Regions from separate parts of the Caenimonas aquaedulcis genome, predicted to be linked through region 2. Evidence: predicted binding sites of a transcription regulator. Region 2 holds the regulator's gene; the other holds the start of a gene.

Region 1 (15,025 bases), 190 kb from region 2:
TCCACATCTTCATCTCCTCGCCGCCGGAAGACGTTCGCCCCGGCGCGATCGGCAAAGCCGTTCCCGGCTACACCGCGAAGGTCGTGGACGACGAAGGACGCGAGGTGCCGCGCGGCACGATCGGCAAGCTCGCGGTGATCGGCCCGACGGGCTGCAAGTACCTCGACGACGCGCGCCAGTCCAACTACGTGAAGGACGGCTGGAACTATCCGGGCGATGCGTTCATGCAGGATGCGGACGGGTACTTCTTCTACCAGGCACGCGCCGACGACATGATCATCACGTCCGGCTACAACGTCGGCGGCCCCGAAGTCGAGGATGCGCTGCTGCGCCACCCCGCGGTGGCGGAGTGCGGCGTGATCGGCAAGCCCGACGACGAGCGCGGGATGATCGTGAAGGCCTTTTGCGTCCTGAAACCCGGGCATACGGGCGATGCGGCCATGACGAAGGCACTGCAGGACCACGTGAAGGCGTCGATCGCGCCGTTCAAGTACCCGCGCGAGATCGAGTTCGTGGCGGCGCTGCCGAGGACGGAGACGGGGAAGCTGCAGCGGTTCAAGTTGCGGCAATCCTGAGGTTACTGCGGACTTCCGGACGCAGAATTCGCGGAGGTCACGCAGAAGGAAGACAAGAAGGATTCAAGATTTCACTGGATGTTCTTCCCGAATTTCTTCTGCGTAACTTCTGCGAATTCTGCGTCCGGAAAGATCTGGGCCACGTGCCTGGCCGCCATGCGCCTGTCGCGCGGATAATCGGCCCATGCCCGCCTATTCTTTCGAAGCCCTCGACGCCCAAGGCGAAACACGCAAGGGCGTGATGGAGGCCGACACCGCCAAGGCGGTGCGGACCCTCCTTCGCGGCCAGGCGCTCGTGCCGCTGCAGGTGGTGCCGGTCAGCGCAGGCGTCGCCGCCAACGAACAATCCTTCGGCTGGAGCCAGCGGACCTTCAGCCGCCCGGTCTTCAGCGCGACCGGGCTGGCCATCTGGACGCGGCAGCTCGCCGGCCTCGTCACCTCCGGCCTGCCGCTGGAGCGCGCCTTGACGGCTCTCACCGATGAGTCCGAGAACGAACGCGAAAAGCACGTCGTCGCGGCCCTGCGCGCGGAAGTCAACGCGGGCTCGCCGTTCGCCAAGGCGCTCGCGCGATTTCCTCGCGAGTTCCCGGAGATCTACACCGCCGTGGTCGGCGCCGGCGAGCAGAGCGGCAACCTCGGCCTCGTGCTCGAACGCCTGGCCGACGACCTCGAAGAGCGGCAGGCGCTCAAGGCGAAGCTGCTCGGCGCCGCGCTCTACCCCGCGATCGTCACCGTCGTCGCCATCGCCATCGTGCTGTTCCTCGTCGCGTACGTCGTGCCGCAGGTGGCCAACGTGTTCGCGGGAACGAAGCGCGCCCTGCCCTTCCTCACCGTCGCGATGCTCGCCTTCAGCGGGCTCGTGCGCAACTGGGGCTGGCTCGTGGCTCTGATCCTGGCCGCGGGCACCGTGGTGCTGCGCTTTTCGCTGCGCAACGAAGCCACGCGCGAAGCATTCGACGCCGGCTGGCTCAAGCTGCCGCTGGTCGGCCGGCTTTCTCGCGGCTATAACGCCGCTCGTTTCGCGAGCACGCTCGCGATGCTGTCGGGCGCGGGCGTTCCGATCCTGAAGTCCCTGCAGGCCGCGGCGGAGACGCTTTCCAATCGCGCGATGCGCGCCGACGCGATGGACGCGCTGGTGCTGGTGCGGGAGGGCGCGCCGCTCGCCTCCGCGATGGCGCAGAAAAAGCGCTTCCCCGGCCTGCTCTCGATGTTCGCGCGCATGGGCGAGCAGACGGGCCAGCTGCCCGCGATGCTGCAACGCGCCGCGAACCAGCTGTCCGCCGAAGTGCAGCGCCGCGCGATGCAGCTCGCGACCATCCTGGAGCCGCTGCTGATCGTCGGCATGGGCTTCGTCGTGATGCTCATCGTGCTGGCCGTGCTGCTGCCCATCATCCAGCTCAACCAGTTCATCAAGTGAGCGCCGGTCATGGCCGTGACCCTCGATAACAAGCTGGTCGTCGCGATCTCCTCGCGCGCGCTCTTCAATTTCGAGGAAGAGAACGCGCTGTTCGAAAGCGGCGAAGCCAAGGCCTACATGGAACTGCAGCTGCAGCGCCTGGACCTGCCGGCGCGCCCGGGCATCGCCTTCTCGCTGATCAAGAAGCTGCTCGCCTTCAACGAGCCGGACGCGCAGCGCGTGGAAGTGGTGATCCTCTCGCGCAACGACCCGGTGTCGGGCATGCGCATCTTCCGCTCGGGCCTGGCCAACGAGATCAAGCTGCAGCGCGGCGTGTTCACGCAGGGGCGCCCGCCCTTTCGCTACCTCAAGCCCCTGGGCGCGCACCTGTTCCTCTCCGCGAATGCCGAAGACGTGCGGGAGGCGCTCGCGGCGGGCTTTCCCGCGGCGCGCGTGCTGACCGAGTCGGTGCTGGCGGGCAGCAACTACCCGCACGAGGTGCGCATCGCCTTCGACGGGGACGCGGTGCTGTTTTCCGACGAGGCGGAGCGCGTCTACCAGGACCAGGGCCTGGACGCCTTCCAGCAGCACGAATCGAGCAAGGCCGCGATGCCGCTGCCCGAAGGGCCTTTCAAGCCGCTGCTGGCGGCGCTGCACCGGCTGCAGCAGGCCGGCACGCCGCAGATGCGCATCCGCACCGCCCTGGTGACGGCGCGCAGCGCGCCCGCGCACGAACGCGCGATCCGCACGCTGATGCAGTGGGACATCCACGTGGACGAGGCGATGTTCCTCGGCGGCCTGCCCAAGGGCGAGTTCCTCAAGGAGTTCGAGCCCGACTTCTTCTTCGACGACCAGACCGGCCACGTGAACCACGCGGCGCGCCATGTGCCCTCGGGCCACGTCGCGAGCGGCATCTCGAACGCTTCGCCCTGACGCCGCGCTGACCCGGTCCGCGCGGACACGGCCCGCGCTACGATGCCTGCTTCCCACGAGGCACCGCATGAACACACTGGCCAGGATCCATACCGTGCAGGGCGCGGCGCGCAAGATCTGGGCTCTCACCACGCCCTATTTCAGCTCCGAGGAAAAGTGGAAGGCGCGCGGGATGCTCGCGGCGATCGTCATCCTCAACCTCGCGAGCGTCTACATGCTCGTGCTGATGAACGAGTGGAACCGCGTGTTCTACGACGCCCTGCAGGAGAAGGACCAGCCGGTGTTCTGGGCCCAGGTCTGGCGCTTCACCTACCTTGCCTTCGGGCTGATCGTCATCGGCGTCTACAAGTTCTACCTCACGCAGCTGCTCGAGGTGCGCTGGCGCGCGTGGATGACGACGCATTACCTGGACCGCTGGCTGACGGGGCAGGCGTTCTACCGCATGGAGCTGGGCCGCTTCTCCAACGCGGGCATCGCGGACAACCCCGACCAGCGCATCCAGGAGGACCTCAGGCTCTTCACGGACTACAGCCTGCGCCTCACCCTCGGGCTCATGAACGCCCTCGTCACGCTCGTGACCTTCGTCGGCATCCTGTGGTCGCTGTCGGGCAACTTCACGTTCGACTTCGGCGGCAGCACCTACGTGCTGCACGGCTTCATGGTGTGGGCCGCGCTCGCGTACTGCATCGCGGGCAGCGTCATCACCCACTACATCGGGCGGCCGCAGATCCGCCTGAACTTCGAGCAGCAGCGGCTCGAGGCGAACTTCCGCCATCACATGATCCGCGTGCGCGAATACAGCGAAGCGATCGCGCTCGACAAGGGAGAAAAGGTCGAGCAGGCGCACCTGGAACTGCGCTTCGGCGCGGTGCTCGCGAACTACCTGCGGCTGCTGCGCGCGCGCAAGAACCTCATCTGGTTCAACCTCTTTTTCGGGCAGGCGGCGATCATCTTTCCCCTGGTGGTGCCCGCGCAGCGCTACTTCAGCGGCGCGATCCAGCTCGGCGTCCTGATGCAGATTTCATCGACCTTCGGCTCGGTGCAGGATTCGCTCGCCTGGTTCGCGGACAACTATGCGGAGCTCGCCGTGTGGCGCGCGACGGCGGACCGCCTCACGAGTTTCGAGGACAGCGTGCAGGCGCAGGCGACGGCGGCCATGCCGGCAATGGCGCGCACGGGCAACGATCTCGCCGCGCAGGACCTGACACTTGCACTCCCGGATGGAACGCAACTCCTCTCGGGGCTGACGCTCGCCGCGCAGGCAGGCGACAACGTCCTCATCCAGGGACCGTCCGGCAGCGGCAAATCGACGCTGTTCCGTGCGTTCTCCGGCATCTGGCCGTTCGCGAAAGGACGCATCGACATGCCAGCGGACACCATGAGCATCCCGCAGAACCCGTACTTCCCCGACGGCCCCCTGCGCGAGGCGCTCGCCTATCCGGAGCCGGCGAGCCGCTACAGCGACGACGAACTGCGCAAGGCCCTGGACGACGCGCTGCTGCCGCAGCTCGCGAGCCGCCTCGACGACCAGGACGCATGGACGCAGAAGCTCTCGGGCGGCGAGCGCCAGCGCCTCGCGATCGCGCGGGTGTTCCTCAAGCAGCCGGCGTGGGTGCTCGCGGACGAAGCGACGAGCGCGCTGGACGAGCCGGCGGAGCAGGCGCTGTACACGAGGCTCGTGGACATGGTGAAGCACAACGGCGGCTCGCTCGTGTCGATCGGGCATCGGCCGGCGTTGGCCGCGTTCCACTCCAAGCGCTGGACGATCGCCCCGCAGCCGCAGGGCGCAGGCGCGGGTGCGAGGTTCCGACTCTCGATGGCCTGACGGCCGGCGGGGAGCTCAGGCGCGCGCGGCCTGCCACTTCTCCCAGCCGCGCGCCCGCAGTTCGCACGCCGGGCACTGGCTGCAACCGTAGCCCCAGGCGTGGCGATGTTCGCGGTCGCCGAGGTAGCAGGTATGCGTGTGTTCCACGATCAGGTCCACCAGCGCCATGCCGCCCAGGTCGTGCGCGAGCTGCCAGGTCGCGGCCTTGTCGATCCACATCAGCGGTGTCTCGATGACGATGCGCCTGTCCATCCCCAGCGTGAGCGCGACCTGCATCGCCTTCATCGTGTCGTCCCGGCAATCGGGGTAGCCGGAGAAATCCGTTTCGCACACGCCTGTCACCAGCACCTCGAGCCCGCGGCGATAGGCCAATGCGCCGGCGAGCGTCACGAAGAGCAGGTTGCGCCCGGGCACGAAGGTATTGGGCAGGCCCGATTGCTCCATGCTGAAAGCCATGTCGCGCGTGAGCGACGTTTCGCTCACCTGGCCCAGCACCGACGCATCCAGCAGGTGGTCCTGCCCGAGGCGCGCCGCCCATGCGGGAAACTCCGTGCGGATTCGCGCGAGCACTTCGGTGCGCTGCTGCAACTCGACGCGATGGCGCTGTCCGTAGTCGAAGCCGACGGTTTCCACGCGCTCGTAACGCGAGAGCGCATCGGCCAGGCAGGTGGCGGAGTCCTGGCCGCCGGAGAAAAGGACGAGTGCGGTGGTCTTCATGATGTCAGCGCGCGGCGCCTCGCGTTTCGCGCCGCGCGATCCAGATCGTCGAGGCGCAGATGACCGCGCCGCCGATGAGCGTGGATTGGCTGGGCGTGTCCGAGAACACGATCCAGCCGAGCAGCGACGCCCAGACGAGGTCGAGGAACTTCACCGATTGCGTGGCTGAAATGTCCGCGACGCTGAAGGAACGCGTGAGGCAGTAGTGGCCGGTGCTGCCGAGCAGCCCGCACAGCAGGAAGGCGGCCCACTGCCATGCCGTGGGCCACTGCCACCCGGGAATCGCGAGCGGCAGGCTGAGCAGCATGATGGTGATCGACTGCCACAGGACGATCACCTCGGGGCGCTCGTAGCGCGTGAGGCCCTTCGTGATGAGGAAGGAGGCGGCGAACACCGGCGCGGAAGCGAGCATCAGCAAACTGTAGCCGCCTCCCGCCGCGGCGAGCTTGGGGGCCACCACGATCAGCACGCCCGTGAAGCCGATGAGCGAGGCCAGCCAGCGCTCCCAGCGCATCTTCTCGCCGAAGAACCAGGCGGCGCCGAGCATGATGAAGATAGGGCCGGTGAAGCCGATCGCGGTGGTGTCCGCGAGCGTGATGTGCGGGATGGCGGTGAACCACATGCACAGCCCCAGCGTGTGCACGATGCCGCGCACGAACTGCCCGCGGATGCTCTGCGGCATGTAGGCGCGCCAGCCCGCGCGCGCGACCAGCGGCAACATCACGAGGAGGCCGAAGACGTAGCGCAGGAATTGGGTCTGGAAGGGGGTGAGCTGGAACACGAGCCCGCGCATGAGCGTGTTGAGCAGGGAGAAGATCACGCCGGCCGCGGTGGCCCAGATGAGCGCGCGCAGCACCGGGTCGAGCCGGGAGGCGCGCCGCTGCGTCACCGAGGCGCGGCGCCACAGCACGTGGCGCTTCGCGCGGGCACCGCCTCCGACTCCACGGCCTGTCTCCATGGCTGGGACTATACGTCGCGAAGGTGCCTGCGCGGCTTTTCGCGCGGGGCTATATTGCAGGGGTCTTCAGGGCGGGGTGGAATTCCCCACCGGCGGTAGGTGGCGCAAGCCACGAGCCCGCGAGCGCGTCCGACCGGGTCAGATCCCGCCGGATGGTCAGCAGATCCAGTTCGATGCTGGAGCCGACGGTCACAGTCCGGATGAAAGAAGATTCGCCGCGGTTCGCCGCGGCGTTGAGCTGCCGCGTGCCTTCGCGAGGAGGTGCGCTGCGGCGTTCTTGAGCCTTGGGGCGCTTTGTTCAACCAACAGGAGCGTTTCATGCAAGTGGTTTCCCCTTCCCCCCTCCCCTCTCCCGGGCCCGCCGGCCACGTCGTCGAGCTCGCCCCGATGCCGGACGTGATCGAGCAGATCCGCCTCGGCCGGCCGGTGCTCGTGCTCGACGATGCGCAGCGCGAGAACGAGGCCGACATCGTTTGCGCCGCCGAGCTCTGCACACCCGAAGTGATGGCGATGATGATCCGCGACGGCAGCGGCATCGTGTGCCTGTGCATCAAGCCCGGGCAGGCGAGCGCGCTAAAGCTGCGGCCGATGGTCGAGGTGAACCGCTCGCGCTACGCGACGGCCTTCACGCAGTCGATCGAGGCAACGCACGGCATCACGACCGGCGTTTCCGCCGCCGACCGGGTGCAGACGATCCAGTGCGCGCTGCGCTCCACGCTGGAGCACAGCGAGATCGCGAGCCCGGGCCACGTCTTTCCGCTGATCGCCCGCGAAGGCGGCACGCTCGAGCGCGACGGCCACACCGAATCGGCCGTCGACCTGCCGATGCTCGCGGGGCTCGCGCCCGCGGGCGTGCTGTGCGAGCTGATGAATCCAGACGGCACGATGGCGCATGGCGAACAGGTCACGCGCTTCGCGCGCGAGAACGGGCTTGCCTGCACGACGGTGGCGGCCATCGCCGCCTGGCGGCGCGCGCACTGAGCGGCCGCGCGCGCCTCAGGCCAGGCCGATGACGACTTCGGGGTCGGCCGGGCGCGAGGTGTCGTGCCGCGCGAACTCGCCCGCGGCGTCGAACGCCGCGTGCTTCACCACGGTGACCGGAATGCTGGACGTCTCGGCGAGCACCTGCGACACCGAGCCGAGGTGCGTGCCCAGCAGGCCGCCGTGTCCACGCGCGCCGACGATGATCGCGTCGCAGGAGAAGCGCTCGGCGATGTCGAGCAGCGTGTGCGCCGGGTCGCCCGATGCGATTTCGCATTCGTAGCTCGCGCCGGCGGCGTTGCACAGTTCGCGCGCGCGCTCGAGCAGGTGGTCACCGGCGCTCGCCGTCATGCCCTGCACGCGCTCGGGGTCACGGATGGTGAGTAGTTCGTAGAGCGACGCGGGCTCCTGCACGTTGGCCAGGACGAATTCGGCTTCCAGTCCCTGGCGCCGCAATGCCAGCGCGTGCCGCACCGCGTCCAGCGAGAGTTCGGAGCCGTCGACGGCGATGAGGATCTTCTGCATGGGGCACTCCAGTTCCGGTGTGGCCATGGCACAAGACTAGTCCGCTTGGGCTGCCGGCGCAAGGGGCGGTGACGCGACGCGCGTCTTGGGCAGCGTGAAGCAGAAGGCCGCACCGGCACCCGGGCTCGATTCGACCCAGATGCGGCCCCCATGCCGCTCCACGATCTTCTTGCAGATCGACAGCCCGATGCCCGTGCCCTCGTAGCGCGTGCGGTCGTGCAGGCGCTGGAACACCACGAAGATCCGCTGGAAGTCCTGCGGCCGGATGCCGATGCCGTTGTCCGTCACCGACATCCGCCACTCCTCCCCGAGGTCCACCGCTTCGATACGGATGAGCGGCTCGTCCGCCCCCCGGAATTTCAATGCGTTGCCCACGAGGTTCTGGAACAGCTGCATCATCGCGACCGGCTCGGCGTCCAGCGTCGGCAACGGCCCCCGCTCGATCACGGCGTGGCTGTCGCGAATCGCATGCGCGAGGTTGGCGAGCGCATCGTCCAGCGCGCGGTCCAGGGCGGTCGCCTGGCGGGGCGCGGCGCTGCGCCCCGCGCGCGAATATTCGAGCAGCGCGTCGATGAGCAGCTTCATCCGCTTGGCGCCGTCGACGATGAATCCCATGAATTCGCGCGCATCGTCGTCGAGCCTGTCGCCGTAGCGGCGATGGAGGAGTTGCGCGTAGCTCGTCATCATGCGCAGGGGTTCCGACAGGTCGTGCGAAGTCACGTAGCCGAATTGCTCGAGGTCCTCGTTCGATCGCGCGAGCTCCTCCAGGTGGCGCTTGAGCTGCCGCTCCGCCGCCTTTCGCTCCGTAATGTCGCGCACGTGCACGATGACCAGCCACTCCCCTTCGGAGCGGATGGCGCGGCGCGCCTTTTCGATGACCAGCACCTTTCCGCCGGGCTGCTCCCGGCGGACTTCTTCCATCACGGAATTGGGATAGGCCGCGATCGCGGCGTCGCACCGCGCCCGCAAGTCCGCGGCGTTGAAATCCCAGCCCACCGGCCCGATGCGCATCAGCTCTTCGCGCGAGACGCCGTCCATGCGGCACGCCCGCTCGTTGACGTCGACGAACACCAGCCGCTGTGGGTCCACCAGGTAGATCGCCTCGTCCGAGTCGTCCAGGGCGCGCTTGAAGAGTTCGAACCGGGACTGCGCCGCGCGCCGCTCGCTGATGTCGCGTATCAGGCTGATGACGATCCAGCGGTCGCCTGAGAGGATGGCGCGCCGGGTGAACTCGGCCCAGAAAGTCGTGCCGTCCCTGCGCCTCACTTCCATTTCCTGCGCGCGCGGGTTCAGGTGGTCGTCGATGGTGCGCTGGATGACCTGCCGCACGCGCTCGTACTGAGAGGACGCGCCCGGGTCGCCGCCGTCGTCGGACATCCACGCCAGGCACTCGACCGGCCCGAGCCGCATCAACTCCTCGCGGGGAAGGTGGAACAGCCGGGCGGCCGTGTTGTTCACGTATTCGTAGCGAAGGCTCTGCGCGTCCGTCACCACCACCCCTTCCCCGGCGTCGTCCACCGCGGCCAGGAGCATGTGAACGAGGCCGGGGGCGAGCGGAGGCTGAACGTCCGGGCCGCCGGCCGCCGGGATCACGGATTCGTTGCCAATGCCTGGGGTGGAATCCAAGTGCGCTTTCCCTTGTCGTGCGTGAGCTGGCAGTATCCGCGACAGTCTATTTATTCGCTACCGTGCTCCCCTCAAGAAAGGGATTGACCCGTCGGGCTTGAATCTCCGCCAAAACCCCTTATCATTAGCACTCGCAGGAATTGAGTGCTAACAGCAGAGCTCAACCTCAAAGTTAACTAGCGCTAACTTCGTTGGCCCTTTTTGATGCCCCACAGTTTCTAGTCAAAGGAGATGCAATGAAACTTCGCCCCCTCGCCGATCGCGTGATCGTCAAGCGTATCGACAGCGAAACCAAGACCGCTTCCGGAATCGTCATTCCCGACGCCGCCGCCGAAAAGCCGGACCAGGGCGAAGTCCTGGCCGTCGGCCCCGGCAAGAAGTCCGACAAGGGCGATCTCGTCGCCATGAACGTCAAGGTGGGCGACCGCGTCCTCTTCGGCAAGTACTCGGGCCAGACCGTCAAGGTCGACGGCGACGAGCTGCTGGTCATGAAGGAAGACGACCTCTTCGCCGTGGTGGAAAACACCAAGTAATTTGTTGGCGGGACAGGCCTCACCGCCGTCCCCGACTCACTGAATCAAGGAGCTATTCAAATGGCAGCTAAAGACGTTATTTTCGGCGGCGAAGCCCGCGCGCGCATGGTCGAGGGTGTGAACATCCTGGCCAACGCAGTCAAGGTGACCCTGGGCCCGAAGGGCCGCAACGTGGTCCTCGAGCGCTCCTTCGGCGCTCCCACCGTGACCAAGGACGGTGTGTCCGTGGCCAAGGAAATCGAGCTGAAGGACAAGCTCCAGAACATGGGCGCCCAGATGGTCAAGGAAGTCGCTTCCAAGACGTCCGACATCGCCGGTGACGGCACGACGACGGCCACCGTCCTCGCGCAGGCCATCGTCCGCGAAGGCATGAAGTACGTGGCCGCGGGCATGAACCCGATGGACCTGAAGCGCGGCATCGACAAGGCCGTCACGGCCCTGGTCGCCGAGCTGAAGAAGGCCTCCAAGGCCACCACCACGTCCAAGGAAATCGCGCAGGTCGGCTCCATCTCGGCCAACAGCGACGAGACCATCGGCAAGATCATCGCTGACGCGATGGACAAGGTCGGCAAGGAAGGCGTGATCACCGTCGAAGACGGCAAGTCGCTCGACTCCGAGCTGGAAGTCGTCGAAGGGATGCAGTTCGACCGCGGCTACCTCTCCCCCTACTTCATCAACAACCCCGAGAAGCAATCGGCGCTGCTGGACAACCCCTTCGTGCTGCTGTACGACAAGAAGGTGTCCAACATCCGTGACCTGCTGCCGATCCTGGAGCAGGTCGCCAAGGCCGGCCGTCCGCTGCTGGTGATCGCCGAGGAAGTCGAAGGCGAAGCCCTCGCGACCCTGGTGGTCAACACGATCCGCGGCATCCTGAAGGTCGTCGCCGTCAAGGCCCCGGGCTTCGGCGACCGCCGCAAGGCTATGCTCGAAGACATCGCCATCCTCACGGGCGGCAAGGTCATCGCGGAAGAAGTCGGCCTCACGCTCGAGAAGGTCACGCTGGCCGACCTCGGCCAGGCCAAGCGCATCGAAGTGGGCAAGGAAAACACGACGATCATCGACGGCGCCGGCGCCGGCGGCGACATCGAGGCACGCGTGAAGCAGATCCGCGTGCAGATCGAGGAAGCCACCAGCGACTACGACCGCGAGAAGCTGCAAGAGCGCGTGGCCAAGCTGGCCGGCGGTGTGGCCGTGATCAAGGTCGGCGCTGCCACCGAAGTCGAGATGAAGGAAAAGAAGGCCCGCGTGGAAGACGCGCTGCACGCGACCCGTGCCGCCGTCGAAGAAGGCATCGTGGCCGGTGGCGGCGTCGCGCTGCTGCGCGCCAAGCAGGCTGCCGGCGCCATCAAGGGCGACAACCCCGACCAGGAAGCCGGCATCAAGCTGGTGCTGCGCGCGATCGAAGCGCCCCTGCGCGAGATCGTCTACAACGCCGGCGGCGAGCCGAGCGTGGTCGTGAACGCGGTGCTGAACGGCAAGGGCAACTACGGCTTCAACGCCGCCAACGACACCTATGGCGACATGATCGAAATGGGTATCCTGGACCCGACCAAGGTGACGCGCACGGCGCTGCAGAACGCGGCTTCCGTCTCTTCGCTGATGCTCACGACCGAAGCCATGGTCGCCGAGGCGCCGAAGGAAGAGGCTCCTGCCGGCGGCATGCCTGGCGGCATGGGCGGTATGGGTGGCATGGGCGGGATGGACATGTAAGTCCATTCACCCGAAAAACGCTTTGCGTTTTTCGGGTGCTCTAGTCAGATGAAAAAAGCCGGCGTGAAGCCGGCTTTTTTCATGGGTGTTCGCGCTGCGTGTTACTTCGCGCGAACCTTGCCTCTAGAGGTCCCGTTTACTGCGGGCCAGGCATGACCGTGGGGGCGTCGGGGGCTGCCATTTGGCCGCCATACTCGTTGGCCGGGCCGCTCGGCTGCACGAAGAAATAGATCAGGACCAGCCAGCCGACGAAGGGGATCAGGCCGATCAGCAGGAACCAGCCGCTCTTGCCGATGTCATGCAGGCGGCGCGCGCCCACGGCGAGGGCGGGCAGCAGCAGCGCGAGGCAGGCGATGCCGTAGAGCACATGGCTCACCATGCCGATGATCGCCAGCACGACGAACTGGAACAGCGCAAACCACCAGAACTCCGCGCGGTCGGCGCGGCCCTTGAACTCGGCGTACTTGTTGAAGCAGGTCTTGACCGCAGCCATCATTTCATCCATGAAACTTCTCCTCGTTGTGGTGAAACCACGCGGATGATAGGGCCAAGCGGGCGCGGCGAACAGCCCCCGCGGGCCCACCGCTTGACCTTCCCACGGTGTCAAGCCTGAAGATGACTCCATGAACACATCCTTCCAGCGCGAGCACCTGGCGATGCTCCTCAAATACGCCGGCATCAGCTTCATTTCGGGGGCGGTGAACCACGGCTTTTTCAGCGGCGAGCGCTCCCTGTGGACCGCGGCGGCCGGCATCGTGATGTTCGTCGCGGGGGGCTGGATGGCGCACCGGATGTCCGGCGACAAGGACCACGCCGGCCTGGCCCGCACGCTCGCGTGGGGCACGCTGCTGTCCATCGGCCTGGGCTTCTTCACGGGCGGCCTGCAGCACTTTCCGGACTCGCCGGCCCGCAGCAGCTGGGTGGTGCCCCTGGGCTTCGCGCTCTCCGTGGTGGCGCTGGCCGCGTCGGAGCAACGCGCGTGGCGGCGAGGCGTCGCCGTGTACGGCGTCGCGGGCCTGCTGGTGGTCGGTGCGGCCAGTGTCGCGGCCTGGCAGGCACTGAACGAGACGCGGCCCGCGGTCGCCGAAGCCGCCATGCAGGCGCAGGTGGTGAGCCGCGTGGTCGAAATCCGCATGGACGACACGATGCGCTTTTCCCCCTCCACGCTGCAGGCCCGGGCCGGGGAAACGCTGCGCATCGTCGCGCGCAACGAGGGGAAGCTGGAGCACGAACTGGTGATCGGCGACGATGCGCAGATCGCCGAACACGCCACCGCGATGCAGTCGGGCGCGGCGCATGCCCATGGCGCTGGCGGCGGCCTCGCCGCGGTGCGCGTCGCGCCGGGGCAGGCGGGCGAGCTGGTCGTCACCTTCACGCGCGAAGCGACGCTGCAGCTTGCCTGCCTGGTCCCGGGCCACTACGAAGCGGGGATGCGCGGCTCGCTTGTCGTCGCGCAAGGCCCGGCGGGGGCCGACGCGCCGGCGCACACCGCCCCGCCGGAGCCCGGCCACTCAGGCCATCGGCACTAGCCGCGCAACTTCGCGAGCAGGCCCGCGGTCGATGCGTCCAGGCCTTGCGTGTCGCCGCTCGCAAGGCGCGGCGCGATGTCTTTCGCGAGCACCTTGCCCAGCTCCACGCCCCATTGGTCGAAGCTGTTGATGCCCCAGATGGAGCCGCTCGTGAACACGCGGTGCTCGTACATCGCCACCAGCGCGCCGAAGCTGGCGGGGTCCAGCCGGTCCAGGACGAAGAAAGTGCTCGGTCGATTGCCGGGGAAGTTCTTGTGGCCGCCCGCGTCGGGCTTGCCCTGCATCAGCGCCTGCGCCTGCGCGAGCGCATTCGCGAGCAATTGCTCGTGATGCCCTTCGAGGCTGTGAGCCGCGTCGCGCACCGCGATGAATTCCACCGGCACGACATCCGTGCCCTGGTGCAGCATCTGGAAGTAGGCATGCTGCCCATTGGTGCCCGGTTCGCCCCAGAGCACGGGGGACGTGCCTACGGACAGGGCGCGGCCCTGCGCATCGACCTGCTTGCCATTGCTTTCCATCTCCAGCTGCTGCAGGTAGGCGGGCAGGCGCCGCAGCGCGCTGTGGTACGGGGCAATGCTGCGGCTCGTGAAGCCGTGGAAATTGCGGTACCAGACGTCCAGGAGGCCGAGCCTGGCAGGCAGGTTCTCGAACAGCGGCGCGGTGGCGAAGTGCCTGTCCATCTCGTGCGCGCCGCCGAGCATCGCGCGGAAGTTGTCCGCGCCGATGGCGATCGCGATCGGCAGGCCGATCGCGGACCACATCGAGTAGCGTCCGCCTACCCAGTCCCAGAAGCCGAAGGTCGTCGCGATGCCGAACTCGCCGGCCGCCGCGACATTGGTCGTCAGCGCCGCGAAGTGACGCGCGATGTCCTGGCCGCCCTGCGATTCGAACCAGGCCCTCGCCGAGCGGGCGTTGGTCATGGTCTCGATGGTGGTGAAGGTCTTCGACGCGATGAGGAAGAGCGTCGATTCGGGCTTCACCTGCCGCAGCACCGCGTCGAGCTCGTGGCCGTCGACGTTGGAGACGAAGTGGAAGCGCTTGCCCGGCACCGCGAACTGCGCGAGCGCGATCACGGCCATCTGCGGCCCGAGGTCCGAGCCGCCGATGCCGATGTTGACGACGTCGGTGATCTTCGAATCCGCGCGGACGCGCTGCGCATAGGCGAGCATCGCGTCCAGTGTCGCGTGCACCTCGGCCAGGTCGGCGTCGCCGCTGGAGCCCCTGGGTGCGCGCAGCAGCCAGTGCTTCACGGCGCGCTGCTCGGTGTTGTTGACCGGCTCGCCCGCGAACATCGCGGCGCGGTGGTGTTCGAAGCCGCACTCGCGGGCCAGTTCCATCATCAGCGAACGCACATGGTTGTCGACGAGGTTCTTCGACATGTCGGCGAACACGTGCGGCGCCTGCAGGCTGAAGGACTCGAAGCGTTTCGCGTCGATGCGGAATTCGTCGCGCAGGTCGAACGCGCGGCCCTGCGCGTCGTAGTGGGCGCGCAGCAGGCCCCACGCGACGGTGCGGTCGCAATGCGGGCGGGAGGTGCCGTAGCTCATGCGGCCTCCTTCATCAGCTTGTCGAGCTTCACCGCGTCGGCTGCAAAGGCTCGGATGCCTTCGGCGAGCTTTTCCGTCGCCATGGCGTCCTCGTTCAGTGCAAAGCGGAACGAGGCCTCGTCGTAGCTCGCGGGCTTCAGGTCGAGCTTGCGCGCGGCGTCCGCATCGAG
Region 2 (15,025 bases):
CGAGCGCGTGTGGAACGTGCAGATGGACGACTGGATGTACCTCATGACGGACACCGTGATGTTGAACAGGACTTCGATGAGCAAACTGGGTCTCCACCTGGGCGAGGTCACGCTCTCCTTCACGAAACGCACATGACGTTTCCGCGCCTGCTGCCGCCTCTCAATCCGCCCGTCGACACCTGGCAGGGATGCCGCGTGTGGCTCGTGGGCGCATCGAGCGGCATCGGACGCGCCGCGGCCTCCGCCCTGCACGCTCGTGGCGCGCAGGTGCACGTGTCCGGCCGCAACGCGCAGGCGCTGGATGATTTCGTTGCGGCGCATCCCGGCGCACGGGCGTGGCCGCTGGATGTGCGCAACACCACGCAAGTCGCGCGCGCCGCGGACCGCGTGCGCGAATCGGGCCCGCTGGACATGATGGTGTTTTGCGCCGCTTACTACCAGGGCAAGAGCATCGCGGACTTCGACCTCCAGGACATGCTGGAACACCAGGCGGTGAACTACGCCGGCGCGCTCGGCGCGATCGGCGCGGTGCTCCCCGCGATGCTGCGCGAGGGACACGGGCACATCAGCCTGCTCGCGAGCGTGGCGGGTTACCGCGGCCTGCCGCGCAGCGCGGCCTATGGCCCGACCAAGGCCGCGCTCATTCACCTCGCCGAAACCATGTATCTGGAATTGCATGGCCGGGGCCTGGGCGTGAGTGTCGTCAATCCCGGCTTCGTCGACACCCCGATGACCGCGAAGAACGACTTCGCGATGCCTGCGATGATCGGTCCCGCCGAAGCGGCGCACCGGATGATCCTCGGCTGGGAGCGCGGGCATTTCGAGATCCATTTCCCGCGGCGCTTCACCTGGCCGATGAAGCTGCTCGCACGCCTGCCTTTCCGGCTGTATCAGGCGCTGGTGCGCCGGGGGACCGGTACATGAACGAAGCCGCGCTGGACCGCATCGTCGCCTTCTTCGAGTCGTTTTCGAGCCGCGACCTGCCGCTGCTCGGGGAGTTCTACGACGACGACGCGAGCTTCAAGGATCCGTTCAGCGAGGTGCGAGGGCTGGCCCCGATCCGCCGGATCTACGCACACATGTTCGAGGCACTGCACGAGCCGCGCTTCGTCGTCACGAGCCGCATGGGCCAGGGGAACGAATGCTGGCTGGCATGGGAGTTCCGCTTCCGGTTTCGCTCGTGGCGACCCGAGACGCCACAGGTCGTGCGCGGCGCTTCGCACCTCACGCTGGGTGCGGACGGGCGCATCCGCGTGCATCGCGACTATTGGGATGCGGCGGAGGAGGTCTACGAGAAGCTGCCCCTCATCGGGGCATTGATGCGCTGGCTCAAGCGGCAGGCCGCCGCTTGAAGGTCAGGCCGTGACGGGCTGGGGCTTGGCCGCGGCAGCGCCCAGGCCGATGTGGTCGAGCGCCGCGGCGAGTTGCGCCACGGTGCGGTCCACGTGCTGCCACTTCTCGAGGCCGAAGAGCCCGATGCGGAAGGTCATGAAGTCGCCGCCCTCGTCGCACTGCAGCGGCACGCCGGCAGCGGTCTGCAGGCCTTCGGCGAGGAACTTGCGACTCGACTGGATTTCCGGGTCGGTGGTGTAGCTGACCACCACGCCCGGGGCCTTGAAGCCTTCAGCCGCGACGCTCGCCAGCCCACGGCTCTCGAACAGCGTGCGAACCTTGCGCCCGAGGTCCTCCTGAGAGGCCTTCATCTTCGCGAAACCGAGGGCCTGCGTTTCCTTCATCGCTTCCCGCAGGCGCGTGAGCGCGTCGGTCGGCATCGTCGCGTGGTACGCGTGCCCGCCGCCCTCATAGGTTTCCATGATCGCGAGCCACTTCTTCAGGTCCATCGCGAAGCTCGTGCTGGCGGTGGAGTCGATGGCGGCGCGGGCGCGCTCGCTCAGCATCACCATCGCGCAGCAGGGCGAACTGCTCCAGCCTTTTTGCGGGGCGGAGATGAGAACGTCGACGCCGGTCGCCTTCATGTCGACCCAGATCGCGCCGGACGCGATGCAGTCGAGGACAAAGAGGCCGCCGAATTCATGCACGGCATCGGCGACGGCCTTCAGGTAGTGATCGGGCAGGATCATCCCGGCAGCGGTTTCGACGTGCGGCGCGAAGACGACCGCGGGCTTTTTCTCGCGGATCGCAGCCTGCACTTCGGCGATGGGCGCCGGGATCCATGGCGACTGCGCGCCCGGACCGGTCTTGCGCGCCTTGAGGACGGTCGACGAGGCGGGGATGCTGCCCATCTCGAAGATTTGCGTCCAGCGATAGCTGAACCAGCCGTTGCGGATGACGAGCACATCCTTGCCGGATGCGAACTGACGTGCCACGGATTCCATGCCGAACGTCCCGCTGCCCGGCACCAGCACCGCGGATTTCGCGCCATACACTTCCTTCAGGATGCCGGAGATGTCCTTCATCACGCCCTGGAAGCTGCGCGACATATGGTTGAGGGCGCGGTCGGTGTAGACCACGGAAAATTCGAGCAGGCCGTCGGGATCGACGTGGGGCAGGAGTCCGGGCATGGGGGTGCTTTCTGTACGGGCCGAAAACGGGACGGTCAGCTTAGCACGGCCGCTCAACCCTGCGACCGGCATTGCCGTCCCGGCGCCGCGGGGCCATGGGCCATGAAGAATGGATCAGGCAGCTTCCAGCTGCGGCGCCAATTCCCAGTGGCGGGCAATCGCCCGGTACAGCATCGCCGAGAGGGGCACGCCCGAAGCCGGCTTGTTCAGGAACCGGAACACATGGCCCTCGTTGATCAGGCGGCGTACCGCGCGGGCATCGCGTTCCCGGGTATGCACGATCGTCATGACGGCAGGTCTCTGGGCCTTGAGAGCGCTGATCAGTCCCAGGGTGCTGACGCCTTTCACCGAGCATTCGCACACCATCACCGCCAGCGAGCGGGCCTCGACCGACATGGCCGATGCCTCATCCACACTCCGTGCCCAGAGAACCTGGTGTGCCGAGCCGACAATGCCCTTGACCAGAGGCAATACGGAAGCGTCGTCGTCGAGCACGAGCACCGCCCCGCCCCGCCGCCCCGGGTGCCCGCGGGGGATTCTGTCGGGCGCAGTCATGGACAACGAAATCGAGGCGGCCTCGGAGACGAGGTGGAGCAGCTCCGCGTTGTTCCAGGGCTTGTTGATGAACCGGTAGGCCTCGCTGTGGTTGATCGAGTCCAGAACGGCCTGGTAGTCCGAATAGGCCGCGAGAAGAAGTCGCATGGCCTGCGGCTGCTGGTCTTTGACGCGCGCCAGAAACTGCGTGCCGCTCATGCCCGGCATGCGTTGGTCGCTGATCACGACATTGAACTGCTGCCGGCCGATGTACTCGATGCCTTCACGCCCACCGCAGGCGGTTTCGACCTGGAACTCTTCTTCGAGAAGCCAACGGAGGGAGCGCACCACAACGACTTCGTCGTCGACGCAGAGCACCGATGGCTTGTACCCGCTCGAGGTCATATGGCGCCTGGGCGGCCCCACGAAGTCATGAATCCTGCGAGATGCGAGTCCCAAACAGTCGTCGTGTGTCGATGATGGGCACAACGCAATCGCCTCTCAGGAAGAAAGCGAAGGCAAGGGTCGCGAGAACAGGCACGTCGGCAGGCATTTCGCAACGATCCGCGTCGCTGACCAGTGCGCCGGTCACCAGGCTTGGCGCACAGACGGCCCCATACTGCAGCGCGTGTCCCGATTCGGCCTGCCAGGAGAGAATCAGGACGTGGCCCGGCACGCCTGTGCTCAAGGCTGTGGAGCCCGCGATCAACAAGTGAAGATCAATCAGAGGAACGAGCTTCCCCGCCCACTCGATCAACCCGAGGCAGTGCGCGGGCTGTCCCGGAACCTCGAAGATCTCCGGCGTCTCGGCAAGGGCCACCGCGCAGTGTTGAGCGAATGCGACGGTATGCCCGGGCGCATAAGCGAGCAGCCGTGCGGGTACGGCCGGGGTGTCAACCTCTGTCATGGGGACCCTCTCCGGACAGCATGAACTCGAGCAAGCGACGCGAATCGCTTCGAAAGGCAGGACGACCGGCCACCAGGACATACCCATCGACGGGAGCGTCTACATGATCGAGCGCCTCTGGCAAGGGCATCAGGTTGAATTGGGCGCCGATGAGCACTCTGACGTCACTCCACGCGATGTGAATCGTGCTGCCGGTGAAGGCCATGGGCGTGAGCACAAAGCGACTTTTGGGGAAATCCGCCAAGGGGCGCAGGCGGCGTGAAGGCGCGACGATAAGCTGGCTGCGGCCTTCCTCACCTGCGGCGAACAGTCCCGGCACTTCGGTCAGTGAGAGGTCGCCGGCGACGTAGTTGATCGCGCCGATGCCGTCCAGCGGCAGCAGCACCGACAATTCGTCGGCGCGAGCCAGCATGAAGTTTCCAGAGATGGGGCCCATGGCATCATGCAGCCACAAGGACCGACTCGATCGCGTCCAGGAGTTCCGCGTCGTTGTACAAGCCGGTCCCACCCGCGCGCTTGCGGGCGATTTTGAGTGCAATCCACAACCCCTGATGCTCCCTCGGTCGCAGACGGCAAGTGGTAGGGCGTGTTGGACTTGAACCAACGACCAAAGGATTCAGGTTTGCGCAGGTCACCCTGCTCCCCGGACTATCTCACCACCCTCGACGCTTGCGCTCGTTAGGGTGCCGGGCGCTCATGGACGTTTATCGGATCGGCTCCTCACGTCCTAGTCTCTGCACCTTCCCACCTACTGGCCGTCAGGCCCGCCTTCGGTGGGCTTGGCTCAGGATTGACTCCCGAGAGAGTTTTCCCTGAATTCACCCGGTTTTTCCACGGTCGCTTTCGCGGCCGGGTCACTCTTTGCGAATGAGTCCTCTGCTCTAACCAACTGAGCTAACGCCCCACGGTTCAATGGTACTCCACAGTCAGCACGCCCCGCCGGGACACGGAAAGCAGTCCTGCCGGTCAGGAGAACCGCCAGGGCTTTCCCTTGCTGGCGTCGGAAGGCTCCACCGGCTGCAGTTCGAGCGAACGCCCCATCCCAGCCCTTTGCAGGTCGTCGGCCAGCACTTTCGCGGCAATCTGGAGCCTGCGCAAGTCGAGCGGCGTAACGTCTTTCTGGACCTGCTGGCTGAAGCAGCAGAGCGTTCCGTAAACCTCGCCGTTGTTCAGGACCACAGGCGTACTCAAGTGGGTTCCGATATCGAAGGCGACTTCGGGCGCCTGGCCAGCCTTGGACACTTCCCGCCCGTCTTCGATGAATCCCGGCAAACGCCCGTCCACCACGTATTGGCACCACGCCTTCTCGAGCGGGTCCGACTGGCCGGCGACGACCAACGTCACGTTCGGATCGCTCTCCACGACCCGAAAGGTGCGCTTGCCTCCGGAAAACTGCGAGACGAAGGCGACGTCCATGTTCAGGTGTTGCCGCAGGATCTGGAGCGCTTCCGAAACCTTGGGGTGCAGGAGGGGGTCCGCGGAGTCGCTCGTGGCGGTGAGCAACTCGGCGACGCGGACATCGATGTCATCGGGATCGTAGTCCAGGAAATGCAGGGCCATGACTGATTTTCGGGGTGGGGGAAATCTGAGGCAGATCTACTTGTGATGGCTCAGCGCGTTGCTGACGAGCTTCGACGTGATGTCGACGATCTGGATCATCCGATCGTAGGGCATGCGCGTCGGACCGATCACACCCAGGGTGCCGACGATCTGCCCGTCCACCTGGTATGGCGCGCTGACGACCGACAACTCCTCGAAAGGCACGACCTGGCTCTCGCCCCCGATGAAGATCCGCACGCCCGCGGCCTGGCTGGAGATGTCGAGCAGGCGCATCAGCTGCGTTTTCTGTTCGAAGAGGTCGAAGGCGCGGCGCAAGTGACCCATGTCGCTGGAGAAGTCGCTCACGGCGAGGAGGTTTCGCTCACCGGAGATCACGACCTCGTCCTGCTGGGCCATGGCATCGCTGCTGGCCTGCACTGCCGTCTGCATCAGCGAGGCGATCTCGCTCTGCAATTGCTCCACCTCGGTCTTCAGGCGCTCGCGCACCTGCTCGATCGCCATTCCGGCATAGTTCGCATTGAGGAAATTGGCCGCCTCGATCAACTGGCTCTGTGTGTAGTCGCCTTCGGTGAAGACGACGCGGTTCTGCACGTCTCCATCAGGCGACACGATGATCACGAGGTAGCGCTTTTCCGACAGCCTCAGGAACTCGATGTGCCGAAACACCGAGCTGCGCTTCGGCGCCATCACCACCCCCACGAACTGCGAGAGGTTGGACAGCAAATGCGCGGCATTGGCGATCACCTTCTGGGGCTGGTCCGCCGGCAGGCTGGGCGTGGCGAACTGCTCGCGCTGGGCGGTCAGCATCGTGTCCACGAAAAGCCGGTAGCCGCGCGCCGTCGGAATCCTGCCCGCCGAGGTATGCGGGCTGGCGATGAGGCCCAGCTCCTCGAGGTCGGACATCACATTGCGGATCGTGGCCGGCGACAGGTCGAGGCCGGATGCGCGCGACAGGGTGCGCGATCCCACGGGCTGGCCCTCGGCGATGTATCGCTCGACCAGGGCTTTGAGCAACAACTTGGCGCGGTCATCGAGCATGTCGGGTGATTTTAGCGACGGCATGGCGCGCGCAATGCGGTTCGTGCCTGACACTGGGGGATTTAGTGATGTAATTTGCCGATGAAATCCAAGTTCCGCCAGGTGGCGCTGATCGGGAAGTACCACACGGCCGTGTCCGCCGCGGCGGCGGGCTCGACGCGCGTCGCCCTGGAGGGCATCGCGCACTTCCTCGGCTCCATGGGATGCGACGTGGTGTTCGAGCGCGAAACCGCGGCCACCGCCGGCATTACGGGTTACACGATGCTCGACGTGCCGGCGATCGGGTCGGCTTGCGACCTCGTGCTGGTGGTGGGCGGCGACGGGACGATGCTGGGCATCGGGCGGCAGCTTGCGAAGCACGGTGTACCCCTCATCGGGATCAACCAGGGGCGCCTGGGCTTCATCACCGACATCCCCCTGGACCATTACCGCGACGCACTCACCCAGATGCTGGGCGGCGACTACGAGGAAGACCACCGCAGCATCATGGAAGCGCGAGTCATGCGCGACGGCGACTGCGTTTTTCATGCAATGGCGATGAACGACGTGGTGGTGAACCGCGGAGCGACGTCGGGCATGGTCGAGCTGCGGGTGGAGGTCGACGGGCACTTCGTCGCGAACCAGCGCGCGGACGGCCTGATCGTGGCAACCCCGACCGGCTCGACCGCCTATGCGCTTTCCGCGGGCGGGCCCCTCCTGCATCCTTCCACGCCCGGCTGGGTCCTGGTGCCCATCGCGCCGCATACGCTGTCCAACCGCCCCATCGTGCTGCCCGATGCGTCGGAAGTAACCATCGCGCTGGTGTCGGGGCGCGATGCAAGCGCCAATTTCGACATGCAGTCGCTCGCGTCGCTGCTCCATGGCGACCGTATCACCGTCAAGCGGTCGCAGCACCGCGTGCGCTTCCTGCATCCGCGTGGATGGACGTATTTCGACACGCTGCGCAAGAAGCTTCACTGGAACGAGGGAAACTGATGCTCAAGAGGATCGCCCTGCGCGATTTCGTGATCGTGCGCGAACTGGACCTGGAACTGGAAGGCGGCTTCGGCGTGCTGACCGGCGAGACGGGCGCGGGCAAGTCCATCCTGGTCGATGCGCTGCAGCTGGCGCTCGGCTCGCGGGCAGAGAGCGGCGTCGTCCGGGAAGGCGCATCTCGCGCGGACATCACTGCCGAGTTCGACCTTCCCCCTTCCCTGGCACCGTGGCTGGAGGAAGCAGGATTCGAATCCGACGACGCCCTGCTGCTCCGCCGCAGCATCGACCTGCAGGGAAAGAGCCGCGCGTGGATCAACGGCACCCCCGCGACGGCCACGCAGCTGCGCGAACTTGCCGAGCAACTCGTGGACATTCATGGGCAGCACGCATGGCAAAGCCTCACGCGCCCCGACGCCGTGCGCGGCTTGCTCGACGGGTATGCGGGCGTCAGCACGCAGGCGCTCGCGCAACTGTGGCAGCGCTGGCGCGCCGCCCAGAAGACGCTGGCCGACGCACGAGCCGCGCAGGACTCGCTGCAGCGCGAACGCGAGCGGCTCGCCTGGCAGATCGGGGAAGTCGAAAAGCTGGGCCCGGGCGCCGACGAATGGGACGAGCTGAACACATCGCACGCGCGCCTTGCGAATGCCCAAGCGCTGCTCGAAGCGGCGCAGGGCGCGCTGGACTTGCTCGAAGCCGATGAATCCGGCGCCACGCGCAGCCTATCGCAGGCCCAGGGCCAACTGCAGGCCCAGGAACACGTGGAGCCGCAATTTCGCGACCTCGCCGCGGTGCTGGCATCCAGCCTGGCCCAGGTGGAAGACGCCGCACATTCGTTGCACGCCTATTTGCGCAAGACCGAGCTGGACCCGGCCGGCCTGGCCGAACTCGACGAACGCATGTCCCTGTGGATGTCGCTCTCGCGACGGTACAAGCGAGCCCCCGCGGAACTCCCGGGACTGCTCGCTTCCTGGAAGGAAGAGCTCCTGAAGCTCGACGCCGCCGCCGACCTCGCAGCGCTCGAAGCGGCGGAACAAAAGGAAGCCGACGCGTTCATGACGGAGGCCCGAGCGCTTTCGAAAGCGCGGATGAAGGCCGCGCCGCAATTGGCCAAGGCCGTGACGCTCGCGATGCAAGGTCTCGGGATGCAGGGCGGGCGTTTGGAGATCGCGCTCGAGAAGGCAGCGCAGCCTACCCAGGGCGGCCTGGAGGAAATCTCATTCCTCGTTGCGGGCCATGCGGGCACCACGCCGCGCCCCGTGGGCAAGGTCGCGTCGGGCGGCGAACTTTCGCGCATCGCCCTCGCCATCGCAGTCACCACCAGCCGGCTGGGAACGGCGCAGACACTGATTTTCGACGAGGTCGATTCGGGCGTGGGCGGCGCGGTCGCCGAAACCGTCGGGCGCCTCATGAAGCAGCTCGGCCGGGATCGGCAAGTGCTCGCCGTGACGCACCTGCCCCAGGTCGCTGCCTGCGCGGACCATCACCTCGTGGTCGCCAAACAATCGGACAAGTCGGGCCCATCCAGCACCGTGACATCGGTACAAGGTGAGCAGCGCGTGGCGGAGATCGCCCGCATGCTGGGCGGCGAGCATCTGTCGGGCACCACGGTTGCGCACGCAAAGGAAATGCTGGGCAGCGTCGGTGCGAGGGTGAAATAAGACCATGGCTCTCGAGATCGTCCTCATCACAGGCATGTCCGGCTCCGGAAAGTCGGTCGCGCTGCGCGCGCTGGAGGACGCGGGCTATTACTGTGTCGACAACCTGCCGCCGGAATTGCTCGGCGCTTTCGTCGCGCTGGAGCAGCAGGCCAGCGCGGAGCGCGTCGCCATCGCGGTCGATGTGCGCAGCGCGACCTCGCTGCCACAGGTGCCGGCGCAACTGCGCGCGTTGCGCCAGCAAGGCGTGGTGCTGCAGTCGCTTTTCCTGGACTCCACCACCGAAACGCTGGTGCGGCGCTTTTCGGAGACGCGGCGCCGCCACCCGCTGTCGACCAATACGGCGCTGGACCAGCAACATGCGCTGGTCGAAGCCATCGAGCTCGAACGCGAGTTGCTCGCCGACTTGCGCGAACACGCGCAGGTAATCGACACGAGCGTCATCCGCGCCTCGCAGCTGCAGGCCTATGTGAAGTCGTTGCTCTCCGCACCCGCCAGCCAGCTCACGCTGGTTTTCGAGTCTTTCGCATTCAAGCGCGGCGTTCCCGTGGATGCCGACTACGTATTCGACGTGCGCATGCTCCCCAACCCGCATTACGAACCTGGACTGCGAGACCTGACGGGGCGCGACGAGCCGGTCATCGCCTTCCTGCGCCGGCAGGAGGACGTCCAGCGGATGTACTCCAGGATCGAGGCTTTCCTCGACGAATGGCTGGAGCCTCTCGCGCGGGACCACCGCAGCTATGTCACGGTCGCGATCGGTTGCACCGGAGGGCAGCACCGATCGGTGTATCTCGTGGAGCAACTGGCGGCGGCGTTCGGGGCGCGCTGGACCACGCGCCGGCGCCATCGCGAACTGGACGGGCGCTAGGCCTGCAGCAGCTTGCGGATGGGGGCAGGCAGCCCGAGACGATCCCAATCGGCTTGGGCATACCAGGCGCCCGCCGATTGCAATGTAGATCCGGGCAGTTCGACTTCCACGGGATGCAAGTGCAAATCCTTGTGGGTCAGCACGTGGAGGAAGGGCTCGCCGTCTTCCAGCTTCGCGATCAGCGACGTCGGCAGCGCGGCCTGCAGCGCGTCCCGGCTTTCGAACACCGGAAGGCAGTAAAGGCCTGCCCAGATCCCCTTCGGCGGCCGCCTTTCCAGCCACACGCCACCCTCTTGCGATCGCGCGCGCAGCAGCCACAGCGATTGCGCGCTGCGCTTGAGCTTTCTCGTCTTGACGGGATAGCGTTCAGGCTCACCCTGCGCCCGAGCCGCGCACATATCGCGCACCGGGCAAAGCAGGCATGACGGACTGCGCGCGGTGCAGATGGTCGCGCCGAGGTCCATCAAGCCTTGCGTGTACCGGGGCATGGCCTCGTTCAACGCTCTCGCCGGCAACAAGTCCTGCGCGTGACCCCACAGCACGCGCTCGTTCGCGGCGCTGGCCAGGTCCGCGTCGAACGCCAGGACGCGCGCGAGCACTCGCTTGACATTCCCATCCAGGATGGCGATGCGTTCGCCGAAGCAGAACGACGCGATCGCCGCCGCGGTCGACCGGCCGATTCCGGGCAGCGTCCGCAGCTGCTCCGCGCTGCGCGGAAACTCGCCCCCGTGCAAGGCCACCACATCCTTCGCGCAGCGGTGCATGTTGCGCGCGCGGCTGTAGTACCCGAGCCCGCTCCACAAGCCGAAAACTTCGTCCTCACTCGCCGACGCCAGCACGCGCACGTCGGGGAAGCGCTCGAGGAATCTCGCGTAGTAGCCGAGGACGGTCGCGACCTGGGTTTGCTGCAGCATCACCTCGGACAACCAGACGCGGTACGGATCGCGGAGGCCCTGCCAGGGCAAGCCCGCGCGGCCGTGGGTTTGTTGCCACCGGACGACACGGCCGGAAAAACCGGCCGGCAGCGTGTTCATGCCGGCTGCAGCGCAGGCTCGGCGGGGGGCGCGCCTTCGGGGATGTCGATGAGGTGGCCGGTGAGCTCGGTCAGTTTCAGGTCGAGCTGGTCGAGGGCATGTTCCTGCGTCGCGATCTCCGTGATGCGGTCGTCGAGACCGCTCGCCGCCTGCTGGATGCGTTCGATGGCTTCGATGCGGCGGCCGAAATTTCGGCGGCGTTCGCGCAGTTGGGCATCGAGCTGGGCGGCCGCGGACTTGTTCCACAACTCGACCTCTCCCAACGCCGATTCGTAGACCGTGCGGAGCCGGGTCGCCAGCGCGCGCACCAGACGGTCCGCGAACTCGGGCTGTGCAAGCCGGAATGCATTGCCGATCCCCAGGTACTGGTTGTGGCTTCGCTCCACGAGGTCCAGGTCGCGGATGAAGCGCTCGAGGTCCGGCTCACGCGGCGCCTGCAGCGAAAAGCCATATTCCGCATTGAGCTGGCGGAACGTGCCCGTCAGCATCGTCTGGATTTCCGCGCTGGTGGACTGGGCCGTGCGCAAGCCCGAGCGCATCCGCTCGAAAGTCGCGGCGTAGGCCTTCTTCACGCCGAGCTTGATGCCGGGCTGGCGCAAGGCGGTGGTGAGCTCGGCCATCTCCGTCTTGAGCGTGGCGGTGCCCAGCAGCACGAAGACTTCGCGAAGCAGCTTCAGGTGCACCGAACGCACGGCGTGGATGCGGGCGCCGCTCACATCGAAGTCCCCCTGCTCCTGCTCGATGCGCGCACGCATGTGCTTGATGACGGACGTGTTCTTGCCGCGCAGGCCCTTGAGCTCCTGCATCTGCTCGGCGAGGTCGCGGCGGCGGATGTGGATCGCACGGCCCGCCTCCGTGCGCAGTTCGCCGATGCCGCCGGACACCGCCGCGCGAAGGATCCGCTGGCGCTGGCCCATCACACCCTGGCTGAGGGCGCGTTCCAGCACGGGCAGCTGGCTGGCTTGCAATAGCTGCGCATCGTCGTTGACCTTGGCGACGAGCCCCTTCTGCGCGGACACGGGGATGACCTGTTCCTTCGGCAGCCCGAGGATTTCAGCGGAGGTCGCGCGCTGGCGGTCGATCTGCGCCTGGACCTGCACCGGGGTGGAAAGCGAATCCCACATCGTGTCGATCTTGTTCAGGACCACGAGGCGCGACTCGATGTTGTCCGCCTCGGTGATGAGGTGTTCACGCCAGATCGAGAGATCGGACTTCGTGACGCCTGTGTCCGCCGCGAGGATGAACACGACGGCGTGCGCCTGCGGAATCAGGTTGACCGTGAGTTCGGGTTCCGCGCCGATCGCGTTGAGTCCGGGCGTGTCGAGGATGACCAGGCCCTGCTTGAGCAGCGGATGCGCGATGTTGATGAGGGCGTGGCGCCAGCGCGGAATTTCGACCAGCCCCTGCGAGTTGACCATCGGGTTTTCGGTCGGCGCGTCGTCGTGCCAGAAACCCAGCGCCTTCGCTTCTTCCTTCGTGACGTGCCGGATCTCCGCCACCTTCTCGAAGGCCTTCGCAAGTTGCGCCGGGTCGTTCACGTCGAGGTCGACGCGTGTCCACTTTTCGGGCACGGCGCGCCATTCCATCAGCGCCTGCGGCTGCAACCGGGTCTCGATCGGCAGCAGCCGAAGGCAAGGCGGGACGTCGCCGTCGTAGCCGAGTTCGGTCGGGCACATGGTCGTGCGCCCGGCGCTCGCCGGCATGATGCGGCGCTTGTAACCGGCGAAGAAGATCGCGTTGATCAACTCGGACTTGCCGCGCGAAAACTCGGCGACGAAGGCAACCATGACCTTGTCGGAGCGCATCTGCGTCTCGAGGCGGCGCAGGCGCTCCTCGACCGCGGAGTCGAGCAGGTCGTGGTCCTTGAGCCATTCGGACAGCAGCTTCAGACGCAGGGCGAACTCGCGCCGCCAGTGGCCATGCTGGTCGAATTGTTCGTTGAAGGAGGTGCCCACTCAGAATCCCGGATTGTTATTTTGAATATAGCATCAGGCTCCTCTGTACGCAGCCATCATTTCTGGCAATGCGGGCAGTAGAACGTGGAGCGCTGTCCCTGCCGTATCGCCTTGATGGCGGTGCCGCATATGCGGCACGGCAATCCCTCGCGGTCGTACACCATGGCCTCGAGCTGGAAGTAGCCGCTCTCGCCCTGCGCACTGGAAAAATCCCGCAAGGTACTCCCGCCCTTGGCCACCGCGCGCGCCAGCACCTCGCGTATCGCCGCGTGCAGCCGGTCCGAACGGGCTCTCCCGATGCGGGAGGCCCGCGTCGTGGGCCGGATGCGCGCGAGAAACAGCGCTTCGGACGCGTAGATATTTCCCACACCCACCACGATGTCCCCCGCCAGCAGGACCTGTTTCACGGCCGCGTTGCGCTTTCGCAAGCCTGCGTGGAATGCTTCCGCACCGAAACCGGCCTCAAGGGGCTCCACCCCCAACGCGCCCAGGAGCTTGCGCGCGACAGACGAGTCCTCCGCGGGCGCGTAAACCACCGCGCCGAAGCGGCGCGGGTCGTTCAGCCGGAGCGCGCCGCGCGTCGTCTCCATGTCGAAATGGGTGTGCGGACCGGGCTCGGGCTGGGTGGGAGAGAAATTCAGGCTGCCGGACATCCCGAGATGTAACAGGAGAAGACCCTCGTCGAGGTCCAGCAACAGGTATTTCCCCCGGCGGCGCACCTGCAGGATCCTGCGCCCCTCCAGCAGGCGGGGGTCAATGCCGAGCGGCCAACGCAGCGCTTTGCCCATGCGCACCGCCAGGATCGTGGCACCGGCGATCCGGTCGGCAAAACTCAGGCGGGTAACTTCGACTTCCGGCAGTTCGGGCATGCTGGGGTAGGGATGGGCGCGGGGGGGTACGGGTCAGGGGGCTTGGATTATTATGGTTCGATGAAGCGAATCCCCCCTGCAGCAGCCGCCTTACTCGCGCTTTTCCTGGCGCTTGGCGCCGCTGCGCAACCCGCCGACAAGCCAGACGACGAAGACGAAACGCCAGCGATCAACTCGCCGCTGGACGCCAGCCTCTTCTATCAGCTGCTGCTGGGCGAGATCAACGCCCGCGGTACCGAAGCCGAGCCCGGCACCGGCTTCGCGCTGATGCTGGACGCCGCGCGCAAGACGAACGACCCCGGCCTGTACCAGCGGGCGATGGAAATCGCCTACCAGAACCGCTCCGGCGAGGACGCCTTGCAGGCGGCGCGCGCATGGAAAGCCGCGCATCCGCAGTCGCGCGAAGCCAATCGTTTCGTGTTGCGCCTGGTGCTGCAGCTCAATCGCGTCGCGGAGAGCGTCGAGCCGCTCAGGACGGATTTGGCGCTTGCGAGCGAGAAGGACCGCGACGCGGTGTTCGCGATCATTCCGCAGGCCTATGCGCGGGCCAGCGACAAGAAGCTCGCAGCCAGCGTGGTGGAACAGGCGCTCGCGGACTACCTCAACCAGCCGGCGACTGCGGCTGCCGCGTGGACCGCGGTGGGACGCGTTCGCCTGGCCGCCGGCGACACCACGGGCGCGCTCGAAGCGGCGCGGCGCGGGCAGGCCGCGGATGCGCGGGCGGAAGGCCCCGCAATGCTTGCCATCGAGTTGATGGACCCAAAACTGCCGCAGGCCGAAGCACTCGTGCGGCGCTACATGGAGTCGAAGCCGCTGCCCGAGATGCGCATGAACTACGCGCGCGCGCTCCTGGACGCGCAGCGCTACGCGGAAGCGTCTCAGCAATTGAACGTGGTTACGGCGGAGAAGCCCGACTATCCGCAAGCCTGGCTTGCGCAGGGCATGCTGCAGTTGCAGGACAACAGTGACGCGGCCGCCGAAGCTTCGCTCAAGCGCTACATCGAACTGGCGCAGGCGCAACCGGCGGGCGAGGAACGGGCGCGTGGACTGGCGCAGGCGTACATGTCGCTCTCGCGCGTTGCCGAAAAGCGCAAGGACTTCGCAC

The links. The regulator HrcA, encoded in region 2, represses chaperone genes, less so after heat shock. The targets are predictions, from matches to a motif close to TTAGCACTCNNNNNNNNNGAGTGCTAA.
Region 1: the regulator HrcA is predicted to act here: its motif matches at 9,661-9,687, upstream of groES (co-chaperone GroES).

Annotation. Positions count from the first base shown of each region.
Region 1 is NZ_JADWYS010000001.1:3,172,436-3,187,460, reverse strand. It holds gene I5803_RS15295 (AMP-binding protein) at 1-575, shown strand, start outside; gene gspF (type II secretion system inner membrane protein GspF) at 760-1,992, shown strand; gene I5803_RS15285 (5'-nucleotidase) at 2,002-2,904, shown strand; gene I5803_RS15280 (ABC transporter ATP-binding protein/permease) at 2,972-4,729, shown strand; gene queC (7-cyano-7-deazaguanine synthase QueC) at 4,745-5,446, opposite strand; gene I5803_RS15270 (DMT family transporter) at 5,451-6,404, opposite strand; FMN riboswitch at 6,463-6,620, shown strand; gene ribB (3,4-dihydroxy-2-butanone-4-phosphate synthase) at 6,723-7,385, shown strand; gene I5803_RS15260 (universal stress protein) at 7,401-7,910, opposite strand; gene I5803_RS15255 (sensor histidine kinase) at 7,947-9,536, opposite strand; gene groES (co-chaperone GroES) at 9,773-10,069, shown strand; gene groL (chaperonin GroEL) at 10,130-11,779, shown strand; gene I5803_RS15240 (DUF805 domain-containing protein) at 11,916-12,284, opposite strand; gene I5803_RS15235 (cupredoxin domain-containing protein) at 12,403-13,308, shown strand; gene pgi (glucose-6-phosphate isomerase) at 13,305-14,855, opposite strand; gene tal (transaldolase) at 14,852-15,025, opposite strand, start outside.
Region 2 is NZ_JADWYS010000001.1:3,364,837-3,379,861, reverse strand. It holds gene I5803_RS16235 (DUF3833 domain-containing protein) at 1-136, shown strand, start outside; gene I5803_RS16230 (SDR family NAD(P)-dependent oxidoreductase) at 133-924, shown strand; gene I5803_RS16225 (nuclear transport factor 2 family protein) at 921-1,352, shown strand; gene I5803_RS16220 (aminotransferase class V-fold PLP-dependent enzyme) at 1,356-2,522, opposite strand; gene I5803_RS16215 (response regulator) at 2,637-3,434, opposite strand; gene I5803_RS16210 (chemotaxis protein CheW) at 3,487-3,963, opposite strand; gene I5803_RS16205 (hypothetical protein) at 3,950-4,375, opposite strand; gene I5803_RS16200 (GAF domain-containing protein) at 4,930-5,523, opposite strand; gene hrcA (heat-inducible transcriptional repressor HrcA) at 5,560-6,561, opposite strand; gene I5803_RS16190 (NAD kinase) at 6,643-7,536, shown strand; gene recN (DNA repair protein RecN) at 7,533-9,194, shown strand; gene rapZ (RNase adapter RapZ) at 9,199-10,062, shown strand; gene mutY (A/G-specific adenine glycosylase) at 10,059-11,096, opposite strand; gene I5803_RS16170 (dynamin family protein) at 11,093-13,051, opposite strand; gene mutM (bifunctional DNA-formamidopyrimidine glycosylase/DNA-(apurinic or apyrimidinic site) lyase) at 13,108-13,920, opposite strand; gene I5803_RS16160 (tetratricopeptide repeat protein) at 13,981-15,025, shown strand, end outside.